3 regions of the Janthinobacterium sp. JF4 genome follow, and region 2 is predicted to be linked to each of the others. Evidence: predicted binding sites of a transcription regulator. Region 2 holds the regulator's gene; each other region holds the start of a gene.
The links. Region 2 encodes LexA, which represses DNA repair genes until DNA is damaged. Its sites were predicted from a motif close to ACTGTATNNNNATACAGT; they were not measured.
Positions count from the first base shown of each region.

Region 1: recA (recombinase RecA) is a predicted target of LexA. The motif match lies at 2,303-2,320, and genes of this name have one in related genera.
Region 3: imuA (translesion DNA synthesis-associated protein ImuA) is a predicted target of LexA. The motif match lies at 1,361-1,378, and genes of this name have one in related genera.

Region 1 covers NZ_JCAQAV010000003.1:66,405-70,516, reverse strand. Annotated here, with positions in the region: gene AC54AF_RS04005 (methyltransferase regulatory domain-containing protein) at 1-331, opposite strand, end outside; gene recX (recombination regulator RecX) at 427-882, opposite strand; gene recA (recombinase RecA) at 1,100-2,212, opposite strand; gene AC54AF_RS03990 (response regulator) at 2,454-3,188, shown strand; gene AC54AF_RS03985 (sensor histidine kinase) at 3,185-4,112, shown strand, end outside.
Region 2 covers NZ_JCAQAV010000032.1:13,812-17,923, reverse strand. Annotated here, with positions in the region: gene AC54AF_RS20220 (cystathionine gamma-synthase family protein) at 1-1,093, shown strand, start outside; gene lexA (transcriptional repressor LexA) at 1,160-1,795, opposite strand; gene rpsF (30S ribosomal protein S6) at 2,071-2,460, shown strand; gene priB (primosomal replication protein N) at 2,481-2,780, shown strand; gene rpsR (30S ribosomal protein S18) at 2,806-3,096, shown strand; gene rplI (50S ribosomal protein L9) at 3,124-3,579, shown strand; gene AC54AF_RS20190 (replicative DNA helicase) at 3,715-4,112, shown strand, end outside.
Region 3 covers NZ_JCAQAV010000022.1:80,515-84,626, reverse strand. Annotated here, with positions in the region: gene AC54AF_RS17070 (putative Na+/H+ antiporter) at 1-1,192, opposite strand, end outside; gene imuA (translesion DNA synthesis-associated protein ImuA) at 1,399-2,109, shown strand; gene AC54AF_RS17060 (Y-family DNA polymerase) at 2,039-3,526, shown strand; gene AC54AF_RS17055 (glutathione S-transferase N-terminal domain-containing protein) at 3,607-4,112, shown strand, end outside.

The DNA of each region.
Region 1 (4,112 bases), on a different contig from region 2:
AATCGAAGTCAGGCAGGTCGGTGCGGGTGCAAAAGTCCTGGAACGATTGTTCCGCCAGCATCGCGCCATTGCCCGAGACCTCGGCCAGTTCCTGCGCAAAAGCCGTCTGGGCCGGATTGAAATCGGTGCCATGCCAGCTTACGCCCGACGCTGCGGCATGGATATTGACGCTCATGCCCTGGCCAAACCCGAGTTCGCATGCGGTGCTGACTTTGGGCGGCTGAATACCCCAGCTCAGCAGCAGCAACTGCGTGCGCAAGGGGTTCAATTCCGTGTAATAGCCGTAGGTGTATGCGGTTTCAGCCGTGTAGCCGGCATGCCAGTTGCTCATCAAGTGTCCGTATCCTATGTCCGAAGTGCCGATGTGCACCATGTGCCACCGTTTGTGGGCAGAATAACTGATCCTTGCATGCAGGTTAACAATTATTACTCGTCCTCCGGCTCCAGGCCTTTCAGCGCCACCTGCACCGCGCGCTGTGAAAAACCGCGCTGCATCAAAAAACGCATCTGCTTGTTGCGCTGCTCGGCGTCAACCGCCACGGCACCGAACTTGCGGCGCCACACTTCGCAGGCGCGTGCAACTTCCCCTTCGGCCAACCCCGCCTTGAGTTCCTGCAGCGCTTCGCCGCCTATGCCATGGCTTTGCAATTCCGCCATGATGCGGCTGTTGCCGAAGCGGGCCGAGCGGCGGTGGATCAGCGACTCGGAAAAGCGCTCCTGCGACAGCCAGTTGGCTTGCTCCAGGCTGTCGAGCAAGGCTTCCACGTCATCGCCCTCTTGCGCATGGCGCTGCAGCTTGCGCCGCAATTCCATGCGGCTGTGTTCGCGCATCGACAGAAAGCGTAGCGCCCTGCCCTTCAGGCTTAGTTGTACTGCGGCCATACACCCACCTTGTCTTTCATTCCACGATCAAGCCATCCAAACACAATCGCCGCCCGGCGCATTAGCGCGGGACGGCGATCAGGATCCTACCTTGCGGCAAGCCATGCGTAGGTCGGATTAGGCCCCTTGGGCCGTAATCCGACAACATTGTTGGCGTCTGATCCGACAACATTGTTGACGTCTGTGGTGTTGTCGGATTACGCGCGGCTTTGCCGCGCTAATCCGACCTACTCTCTGCCTTGGCTTCCGCCTTGGCAGCCTTGTCGGCGGCTTTATCCGCTTTTTCCGGCTTTTCAGCTGCCAGCGGCGGCAGTTCGCGCACGCCCAGCGAAGCGCGGACCTTGTTTTCGATTTCCCGGGCCAGCGCCGGACGCTCTTGCAGGAAGGCGCGGGCGTTGTCCTTGCCCTGACCGATGCGTTCGCCGTTGTAGCTGTACCACGAACCGGATTTTTCCACGATCTTGGCGTCCGAGCCCAGGTCCAGGATTTCGCCTTCGCGCGAGGTGCCGGCACCGTACAGGATGTCGAAGTGCGCTTCCTTGAACGGTGGCGCGATCTTGTTCTTGACGACCTTGACCTTGGTTTCATTGCCGATCACTTCGTCGCCGGACTTGATCGAGCCGGTACGGCGGATATCCAGGCGCACGGAGGCGTAGAATTTCAGCGCATTGCCGCCGGTGGTCGTTTCCGGGCTGCCGAACATCACGCCGATCTTCATGCGGATCTGGTTGATGAAGATGACCAGGGTATTCGTGCGGTTGATGGAACCGGTCAGCTTGCGCAGGGCTTGCGACATCAGGCGCGCTTGCAGGCCTGGCAGCGAGTCGCCCATGTCGCCTTCGATCTCGGCGCGTGGCGTCAGTGCGGCCACGGAGTCGATGACGACGAGGTCAACGCTGCCCGAACGCACGAGGGCGTCGCAGATTTCCAGCGCTTGCTCGCCCGTATCCGGTTGCGAGATCAGCAATTCGTGCAGATTCACGCCCAGCTTTTGCGCGTAACCGACGTCCAGCGCGTGCTCGGCATCGATAAAGGCGCAGGTGCCGCCCAGTTTTTGCATTTCGGCGATGGTTTGCAGGGTCAGGGTGGTTTTACCCGACGATTCCGGACCGTAGATCTCCACCACGCGGCCGCGCGGCAAGCCGCCCACACCCAGCGCGATATCGAGGCCGAGCGAACCGGTCGACACGACTTGCACTTCTTCGATCACCGCGCTGGCATCCATGCGCATGACCGAACCTTTGCCAAACTGCTTCTCGATCTGCGCCAGTGCAGCGGCGAGCGCCTTGGCTTTTTCCGATGCGGGTACTACAGCTTTTTTATCGTCCATATGTTCTTTCAGCCGTTCTACAGTTGCGAATCCATTTGAATCCGGCAGCCTGCGATAGCGCCAGTGGGTTAAATTCTTTACACAGACAGTACTGTATAAAAAAACAGTGATCAATGCAAGCGGAACGTGGATTTGTTTTGAAACAGATCAATACAAGCCTGGTTTTTCACAAAAACTATCCACCTTGCGGAAAATGAAACACAATACAAGCTTCTACCGCCGCAAGCATAGGAAGTGCATCATGCGTATTTTACTTGCCGAAGATGACAGCGTGCTGGCCGATGGCCTGACCCGTTCGCTGCGCCAGTCCGGTTATGCGATCGACTACGTCAGGACGGGCCAGGAGGCCGATACGGCCCTGTCCACCCAGGAATTCGACCTGCTGATCCTCGACCTGGGCCTGCCCAAGATGTCCGGCCTGGAAGTGCTGCGCCGCCTGCGCGCGCGCGCCTCGCTGCTGCCCGTGCTGATCCTGACGGCCGCCGATTCCATCGAACAACGCGTGAATGGCCTCGACCTCGGTGCCGATGATTATATGGCCAAGCCGTTCGCCCTGTCGGAACTGGAGGCAAGAGTGCGCGCCCTGACGCGCCGCGGCGCCGGCGGCGGCGCCACCATCATCAAGCACGGTCCCCTCAGCTACGACCAGGTGGGGCGCAGCGCCTACATCAACGACCAGATGCTCGACCTGTCGGCGCGCGAACTGGGCTTGCTGGAAATCCTGCTGGGCCGCACCGGCCGCCTCGTCTCGAAAGAGCAGCTGGTCGACCACCTGTGCGAATGGGGCGAAGAAGTGTCGAACAACGCCATCGAAGTGTATGTGCACCGCTTGCGCAAGAAGATCGAGGTGGGCGGCGTGCGCATCGCCACCGTGCGCGGCCTCGGCTATTGCCTGGAAAAATACTCGGAAGCGGCGCGCCTGAACGCCGAAGCGGGCGAGTCGGCAAGCCCGGCCAGCGGACCCGCCAGCAAGTGAAAGCGCGCGAAGCGCCAGCGGACGAGGCGGACGACGACGACTGGTTCGAGCCGCCCACCACGGAGCAGGACGACACCATCGAGCATTCGCTGTTTGGCGAAATCCTCGACTGGATGCTGGCGCCCTTGCTGCTGCTGTGGCCAATGAGCATCGCCATCACCTATCTGGTGGCCAAGGGCATCGCCAATCAGCCCTTCGACCATGCGCTGGAAGACAGCGTGACGGTGCTGACGCAGCAGGTCAAGCAGGCCGACGGCGCGCTGCTGCGCCGCGCGCCGGAAAAAAGCAGTAACAACAAGGGCCGCGACTTCCTGCGCGGCGACGATATCGACACCCTGTATTACCTCGTGATGGGTCCGCGCGGCGAGTACCTCGACGGCGACCGCGACTTGCCGCCGCCGCAAGACCCCGACAAATACCGCAGCGGCATGGTGCTGTTTCGCAACGACACCATCCACGGCACGCCCGTGCGCGTGGCGTTCAGCTATCTCGACATTCCTTCCAGCAACGACGATGAGCCGCACCGCGCGCTGGTGCAAGTGGCCGAGACGCTGGAAAAACGCGCCCAGTTGGCCAATGAAATCATCAAGGGCGTGATTTTGCCGCAATTCATCATCCTGCCCGTGATCCTGGCCCTGGTCTGGTTTGCCCTGGCGCGCGGCCTGTCGCCGCTGGCGCAATTGCAGGAGCGCATACGCGCCCGGCCGCCCGACGATCTCTCGCCCATCGAATCGGGCCAGGTGCCCGAGGAAATCACGCCGCTGGTCGGTTCGCTCAACGACATGCTGGCGCGGCTATCGCTGTCGATCGACATGCAGAAACGCTTCATCGCCGATGCCGCGCACCAGATGAAAACGCCGCTGGCCGGCATGCGCATGCAATCCGAGCTGGCCCTGCGCCAGACCGACCACGACGAAATCCACC
Region 2 (4,112 bases):
GGGCAAGGAGCCGGGCTTCCGCTATGGCCGCCAGGGTAACCCGACGGTCTCCGCGCTGGAAGACAAGGTCAACAAGATGGAAGACGGCGTCGCCACCCTGTGCTTCGCCACCGGCATGGGCGCCATCGGCGCCGTAGTGCAATCCTTGCTGCGCGCGGGCGATCATGTCGTCTCGTCGGCCTTTTTGTTTGGCAACACCAACAGCCTGTGGCAAACGGTGACGGGGCAGGGTATCGCCGTGTCCTTCGTCGATGCCACTCTTGTCGCCAACGTGGCGGCCGCCATCACGCCGCAAACGCGCATCGTGTTTGTCGAAACCATCGCCAATCCGCGCACGCAGATCGCCGACCTGAAAAAAATCGGCGACTTGTGCCGCGAGAAGGGCATCTTGTACATCGTCGACAACACGATGACGACGCCATACCTGTTCCGCCCGAAAGCGGTGGGCGCGGGCCTGGTGGTCAATGCCTTGACGAAATCCATTGGCGGTCACGGCAATGCGCTGGGCGGCAGCTTGACGGACACGGGCGTGTTCGACTGGACCCAGTATCCGAACATTTTCGACAATTACAAGAAGGCGGCGCCGGCGCAGTGGGGCATCGCGCAAATCCGCGCCAAGGCCTTGCGCGACTTCGGCGCCTCCCTGGGCCCGGAAGCGGCGCACCATATCGCCGTCGGCGCGGAAACCATGGCCTTGCGCATGGACCGCACCTGCTCGAACGCCCTGGCGCTGGCCACCATGCTGGCCGCGGACCCGCGCGTGGCCGCCGTGCATTACCCGGGCTTGGCGTCGCACCCGCAGCACGCGCTGGCGACGGATTTGTTCCGCAGCTATGGTTCCCTGTTCAGCTTTGAGTTGAAGGACGGCATCGACTGCTTCGATTTCCTCAACCGCCTGAATTTAGCGATTCCAGCCAGTAACCTGGGTGACACGCGCACCCTGGTCATCCCCGTCGCCCACACGATTTTCTACGAGATGGGTGCCGAGCGGCGCGCCAGCATGGGCATTGCCGAATCGCTGATCCGGGTGTCCGTCGGCATCGAGGACGAGGTTGATTTGCTCGAGGATTTCCGCCAGGCGCTGGACGTATAACAAGCCGCGCAAATGAAAAAGGGCCGCGACAGTCATGCTGTTGCGGCCCTTTTTACGTGCGGCAGTCTAATGCCAGCTGCGCATGAGTCCGACGGCCAGACCTTCCAATGCAAACTCGTCTTCCGGCGACACGGTAATGACCTTGAAGTCGGGGTTTTCCGGCAGCAGTTCGATGACGGAGCCCGTTTTCTTGTAGCGCTTGACGGTGACTTCGTCGCCGATGCGGGCGACGACGATCTGGCCATTCTTGGCGCTGTCGACCTTTTTCACGGCCAATAAATCGCCATCCATGATGCCGGCGTCGCGCATGGACCAGCCGCGCACCTTCAGCAGGAAGTCGGGTTTGGCCGAGAACAGGGCCGGGTCCACGTTGTAGCTCGCTTCCAGGTTTTCCTGCGCCAGGATGGGCGAACCGGCAGCCACGCGGCCGATCAGCGGCAGCGACAGCAGCAGCGCTGCCGGCACTTTCGACGGCGCCGCTTCGGCGGCCGCGCCGATCAGGCGGATGCCGCGCGAGGTGCCGGGCGAAATCTCGATCGCGCCCTTGCGGGCCAGGGCTTGCAAATGCTCTTCGGCCGCATTGGCCGATTTGAAACCCAGTTCATTGGCGATTTCGGCACGGGTGGGAGGAAAGCCCGTATTTTCAATCGCGTCCTTGATCAGGTTCAGGATTTGTTCTTGTCGTGCTGTCAGCTTGATCATGAGCGGTGGGTGCATACTAAAATGCTGTCTATATGAACAGTCTGTATTTTTGTACAGTATCGCCCACTATGCAAGGGGATTTCCGTGTTTTCGGCGAATTTCGCAAGAAATACTTGTCCACGGGCGGAAAGCAGGGGCGAGTACGCGCTTTTCGGACGCTTGAGGAAGGAATGATTGAAACGTTTGCAAAAGGCGGTTATAATCTTCGGCTGACCTTCCCACACCCGTCTTGACGCCGGGGTGGGCGATTATCAATCCGACCTGAAGGAGTTTGCATGCGTCATTATGAAATAGTCTTTATCGTCCATCCGGACCAAAGCGAGCAAGTGCCCGCGATGATCGAACGCTACAAAGCCAGCGTAACCACCCGCGGCGGTTCGGTTCACCGCGTGGAAGATTGGGGCCGCCGTCAAATGGCTTACTCGATCCAAAAGCTGCCTAAAGCACACTACATCTGCCTGAACATCGAATGCGACAACGAGACCCTGGTCGAGTTGGAAACAGCATTCAAATTCAATGATGCCGTGTTGCGTCACCTGACCGTTAAAATGAAGAAAGCTGAAACAGCTCCTTCGCCGATGATGAAATCGGTACAACGCGAAGACGCGGCCAAAAGCCACCGCACCGAAGCACCAGCAGCCGCTCCTGCCGCAGCAGCAGCTTAATTCTTGACCAGGATCGTGCGCTGAACCAGCTACAAGTTACCGCCATCATTGCCGAGCGCGAAATATTGCGCTATACCCCGGCAGGGCTGCCGATTGTGAATGCAGTATTGCAACACAGTTCGCAGCAGATGGAAGCAGGGATTGCCCGTTTGACCGAGTTTGATGTTGCCGCGCTAGCCGCTGGCGAGATCTCAGGCCGGTTCAGTCAGGCAAGCTTGGGCGGGGTGTATCAGTTCACGGGTTTCCTGGCCAGGAAGAGCCGCAACAGCAAGAGTTTGGTGTTTCACATCATTGATTTTAGTGCAGTCAATTCTGACTAGCGCATTTTAGATACAGGAGCCTGACATGGCATTCGGTAAAAAGTTCGACAAAAATAAGCTCAAGCTTAAAGAAAAACGCAAACAGCAAAACCCATTGTTCAAACGTAAGAAGTTCTGCCGCTTCACCGCAGCTCACGTTGAACAAGTCGACTACAAAGACGTCGACACGCTGAAAGACTTCGTCCAGGAAAACGGCAAGATCATGCCAGCACGCCTGACCGGTACCAAAGCGCACTACCAGCGCCAAGTCGACACCGCAATCAAGCGCGCTCGCTTCCTCGCGCTGCTGCCATACACCGATCTGCACCACGCTTAATCGGTCAGATATTCCTGGAGAAGAACTATGCAAATCATTCTGTTAGAAAAAGTTGTTAACGTCGGTAACCTCGGCGAAGTCGTCAAAGTCAAAGACGGTTACGCACGTAACTTCCTGATCCCGCAACGCCTGGCACGTCGTGCTACGGCTACCGCTGTGGCTGAATTCGAAGTCAAGCGCGCCGAACTGGAAAAAGCTGCTGCCGCCAAACTGGCCGCATCGCAAGCCCAGGGCGAAAAACTGAGCGGCCTGACCGTTCAAGTTGCTCAAAAAGCTGGTGTTGATGGCCGTCTGTTCGGTTCCGTCACCAACTTCGACATCGCTGAAGCGCTGAGCAAGCAAGGTTTTGCTGTTGAAAAAGCACAAATCCGCATGCCTACCGGCCCGCTGAAGATCGTTGGCGAGCACAACGTTTCGGTTGCTCTGCACACCGACGTGGTTGTGGAAGTTGTTATCGCTGTCGTTCCAGACGCGAACGCGTAATCGTCTGCGGGCCTGGCCCGCAAGCGTTGCCGCACTATGAAAAGCCGGGCTCGCCCGGCTTTTTTGTGGCCTTTTTTTCGCTCAATTTCAGCCCTTTATTTTTGCCAGCACGCCGAAGCGGGTATAATTCGCGCCATGAACGCCCCCTCTGATCCGCAACTGGATTCCCTCCGTATTCCGCCGCATTCGATCGAAGCAGAACAATCCGTCATTGGTGGTCTGCTGCGCGACAATGCAGCGTATGACCGCATCGCCGACTTCATGCATGCGGAGGATTTCTATCGCTATGACCATCGCATCATCTTCGAGCAAATCGTCAAGATGGTTAACGCTTCCAAGCCAGCCGATGTCATTACTGTTTTTGAAACCCTGACCCAGCTCGGCAAGGCCGATGATGTGGGCGGACTCGCTTACCTGAACGCCATGGCGCAAAACACGCCATCGGCCGCGAACATCCGGCGCTACGCCGAGATCGTGCGCGACCGCGGCGTGCTGCGCAAACTCATCACTGTCGCTGACGATATCTCCGGCAC
Region 3 (4,112 bases), on a different contig from region 2:
TCGATTCATCCTGGAAACCGCGGCGCAGCAGGGATACGCCGGCCGGGTTCGGCGCGTTGGCGATGACGGTCAGGCCGCCACCGGCCACGGCGCCAGCCATCAGCATGTATTTCGCTTCGTCCGTCATGCCGACGATCAGCGAACCGAGGTAGGTGAGGGCCGCATTGTCGGTGATCGCCGTCAAGCCCAGGGCGCCGAAGAACAGGGCCAGCGGCTTCAGGCTCGAGACGATGGGCTGCAGCCACCATTGCTGCATGCCGCCCAGTACCACCAGACCGCCGAGGAAGAAGCCGACCAGCAAACCCTCTTTCAGGATCAGCGGGCTTTGATAGCGGTCATACGCCTGCACGAAGCCGAGGAAGAACAGGAACAGGCCGAAGAACAGCACGGGATGGTGTGCCAGGGCGACCACGCCGCCCAGCACGATCATGTGCACGACGCTGACGGCCAGCGGCACTTTGGGCGCTTCCACTTCGCCGGCCTTCGGCTTGATGTCGGAGGTGTTGCTGTGCAGGTATTTGCGCAGCAGGATGCTCACGCCCGTGGCGTTGACCAGCACGGCGATGGCCGCCTTCCAGCCGAAATGGCTGGCCATGTAGGCGCTATCCCAGTTCCACGTGGTGGCCACCATCAGCACGGGCGGCGCCGCGTACGAGGTGAGGGTGCCGCCGATGGAAACGTTGACGAACAGCACGCCCAGCGCGCCGTATTTCAGCCATTCAGGAATGCCCGGGCGGAAGATTTGCGGCGCCAGCATCAGCGCGGCCAGGGTCATGGCGGCCGGTTCCGTGATCATCGAACCCGTCAGGGGCACGAGCGCCAGGCCCAGCCAGACGAGGGCCAGTTCCGTGCGCAGCGGCATCACGCGCGCCACGCCTTTGAGCAGGCGCTGCACAGCGTCGAGCACGGGGCGCGAGGCGGCCACCACCATGACGACAAAGACGAACAGCGGTTCCGTGTACTGGCGCGACTCGGCATACTCGATGGCCGCATCGCCGCCCGAGACAAAGGCCATGATGATGATCAAAATGAAGGCCCAGAAGCCGAACACGACTTCCACTTCGCCCAGCAAATGCAGCAGGCCTGCATGGCGGGGGTGGCGCTGAGACAATGTTTCAAACGACTTGGCGGCGAAGGTGTGGATGAGGGCAAGGCCGAAGACGATGGCGCTGATGAGTTGGATGGTAGTCAAATGCGTTTCCTTATGGACGGAGGAAGCCGCCCGGTGCATGGCCGAGCGGTAAGGAGAGTGCTTATGGTACAGCAATCGATGCCAAAAACGGGGTTTTTCGGACATGGCGGAATGGCCTCCGGGGAGGCGCTGCGCAGATAAGCCTTGCCAAAAGGGTCGATGGATAGTACTGTATATGCATACAGTATTTATCTTCATATTCAATTATGCAACATTCCGAATTGATGGCCTCGCCGGAAGCCTTGCACCCGTCCCTGTGGCGCGCATCGCAGTTGGGCCAAGGCGCCACGCGCTGCCTGGACACGGGCTTTGCCGCCCTGGCCGCGCAGCTGCCCGGCGGCGGCTGGCCCAGCGGCAGTCTCATCGATCTGCTGGTGCAGCAGCCGGGCAGCGGCGAATTGCGCCTGCTGGCGCCCGCACTGGCGCAACTGCCGGGCTTGCCCATCGTGCTGCTGCAGCCACCGCATCCGCCGCAGGCGCTGGCGCTGGCCGCGCAGGGCCTGGCGCCGTCGCAATTGTTGTGGCTAAAGAGCGCCGGCAGCAAGGATGCCTTGTGGGCGGCGGAAAACATCTTGCGCAGCGGCACGTGCGGCGCCTTGCTGTTCTGGCAGGCGCACGTGCGCGCCGACAGCCTGCGCCGCCTGCACCTGGCCGCGCAGTCCGGCAACACACTGTTCTGCATGCTGCGCCCCTTGCACGGCGCGCAGGATGCGTCGCCGGCGCCGCTGCGCCTGTCCGTGCGCCCGGCCGCCGGCGGCATCGAGATCGGCTTCATCAAGCGCCGGGGACCGCAGCGCGACGCGCCCCTGTTCCTGCCCCTGCAACCTCCTTCTTTACTGCTGCGTCATGCGACTCTGGATCGGCCTGTGCCTGCCCCGGCTCCCGCTCGAAGTGTTTTGCCCGCGCTGGTCGGCTGACAGCCTCGGCGTGGTGCTGGAGCAGGAGCAAGTGACGGCCCTGTCGCCGCTGGCGCGGGCGGCCGGCGTCAAGCCGGGCATGCGCCGCGCCGGTGTGCTGATGCTGGCGCCGCAGGCGCGCCTGCACGAGCGCTCGCCCGAGCTGGAAGCGCAGGCCCTGCAAGCGGTGGCGCTGGCGCTGCTGCAATATTCTCCGCTGGTGGCGCAGGGCGAGGAAGCGACCCTGCTGGTCGATGCGGGTGCCAGCCTGCGCCTGTTTGGCGGCGTGCGCGCCCTGTGTCGGCACATCGCGGCCAGCTTGCGCGCGCTCGGCTACACGGCCCAGCTGTCGTGCGCCCCCACGGCGCGCGGCGCCTGGCTGCTGGCGCGCGCCGGTACGCGCCGGGGCCGCGTGCTGGGCATGGAGAGTCTCGTGCGCCGTCTCGACCGCCTGCCGTGCGCCCTGCTGCCGCCCGCGCGCCCCTGGCTCGACTGGTTCGAGGGCATCGGCTGCCGCACCCTGGGGCAGTTGCGCCACTTGCCCAGGCCCGGCCTGCAGCGCCGCTGCGGTGCAGGCTTGCTGGACATGCTCGACGAGGCGCATGGCCACAGCACGCAATTGTTCCTGTGGATCGAGGCGCCGCCCACGTTCCGCGCCAGCCTGGAATTGTTCGACCGCGTGGAGCACGCCGACGCGCTGCTGTTCGGCGCGCGCCGCCTGTTGCAGCAGATGACGGGCTGGCTGTGCGCGCGGCAATTTGCCGTCGAGCGCATACAGCTGCTGCTGGCGCACGAGCGGGGCAGGGTGGCGCGCCCGCCCACCGTCATCGAGCTGGCGCTGGGCGAGGCCGTCTGGCGCGACGAGCACCTGGTGCGCTTGCTCAAGGAGCGCCTGGCGCAGCTGGCGCTGGACGCACCCGTGATCGGCCTCACCCTGGAAGCGCTGCAGGTGCAGCCGATGGCGCCGCCCAGCGAAAGCCTGTTCCCCGAGCCGGGCGGCACGCCGCAGGAACGCCAGCGTCTGATGGAATTGCTGGTGGCGCGCCTGGGCGCCGAGAATGTCTTGCAGGCCGCGCCGCGCGCCGATTATCGCCCCGAGGCGGCCAACCAGTGGCTGCCACTGCCGGCCAAGGCCGTTTCAAGAAGCGCGCTGCCCGACCTGCCGCCCGGCTTGCCCGGCATGCCCCGTCCCGGCTGGCTGCTGGCCCAGCCCATCGCCCTGTTGATGCGCGAACACCGGCCGTTCTATGGCTCGCCCTTGAAAATGGTGTCCGTCGCCGAGCGCATCGAGGCGGGCTGGTGGGGCCAGTCGCAGGCGCGCGATTATTTCATCGCCGAAGGCCTCGACCACGCCCACTACTGGGTCTACCGCGAACGCATCGCCGGCAGCGGAGAAGATGCCGCGCCGCGCTGGTTTTTGCATGGCTTGTTTGGCTAAATGCGCTGTCCAGCAGAAGCGGGGAGGCTTGGCTATACTTGCTTTCTTGCTCCGCGTCAGACACTTCAATAAGGATTTTCATGTCCCAACTTTCCGACTTCCCCATCACCCGTAAATGGCCTGCCCGGCATCCCGAGCGCCTGCAGCTGTACTCGCTGCCGACGCCGAACGGCATCAAGGTCTCCATCCTGCTGGAAGAGCTGGGCCTGGCGTACGAGCCGCACCTGGTCAGCTTCGAACAGAACGACCAGCTGTCGCCCGCCTTCCTGTCCCTCAATCCGAACAACAAGATTCCCGCCATCCTTGACCCGGACGGTCCCGATGGGAAACCCCTGGCCCTGTTCGAGTCAGGCGCCATCCTGCTGTACCTGGCCGAGAAGACGGGCAAGTTCATCCCCCAGGACGCGGGCCTGCGCTATGCAACCATCCAATGGCTGATGTTCCAGATGGGCGGTATCGGTCCCATGTTCGGCCAGGTGGGCTTCTTCCACAAATTCGCCGGCAAGGGCTACGAAGACAAGCGTCCGCTGGAGCGCTATCTGGGCGAAGCGAAGCGCCTGCTGGGCGTGCTCGAGCAGCGCCTGCA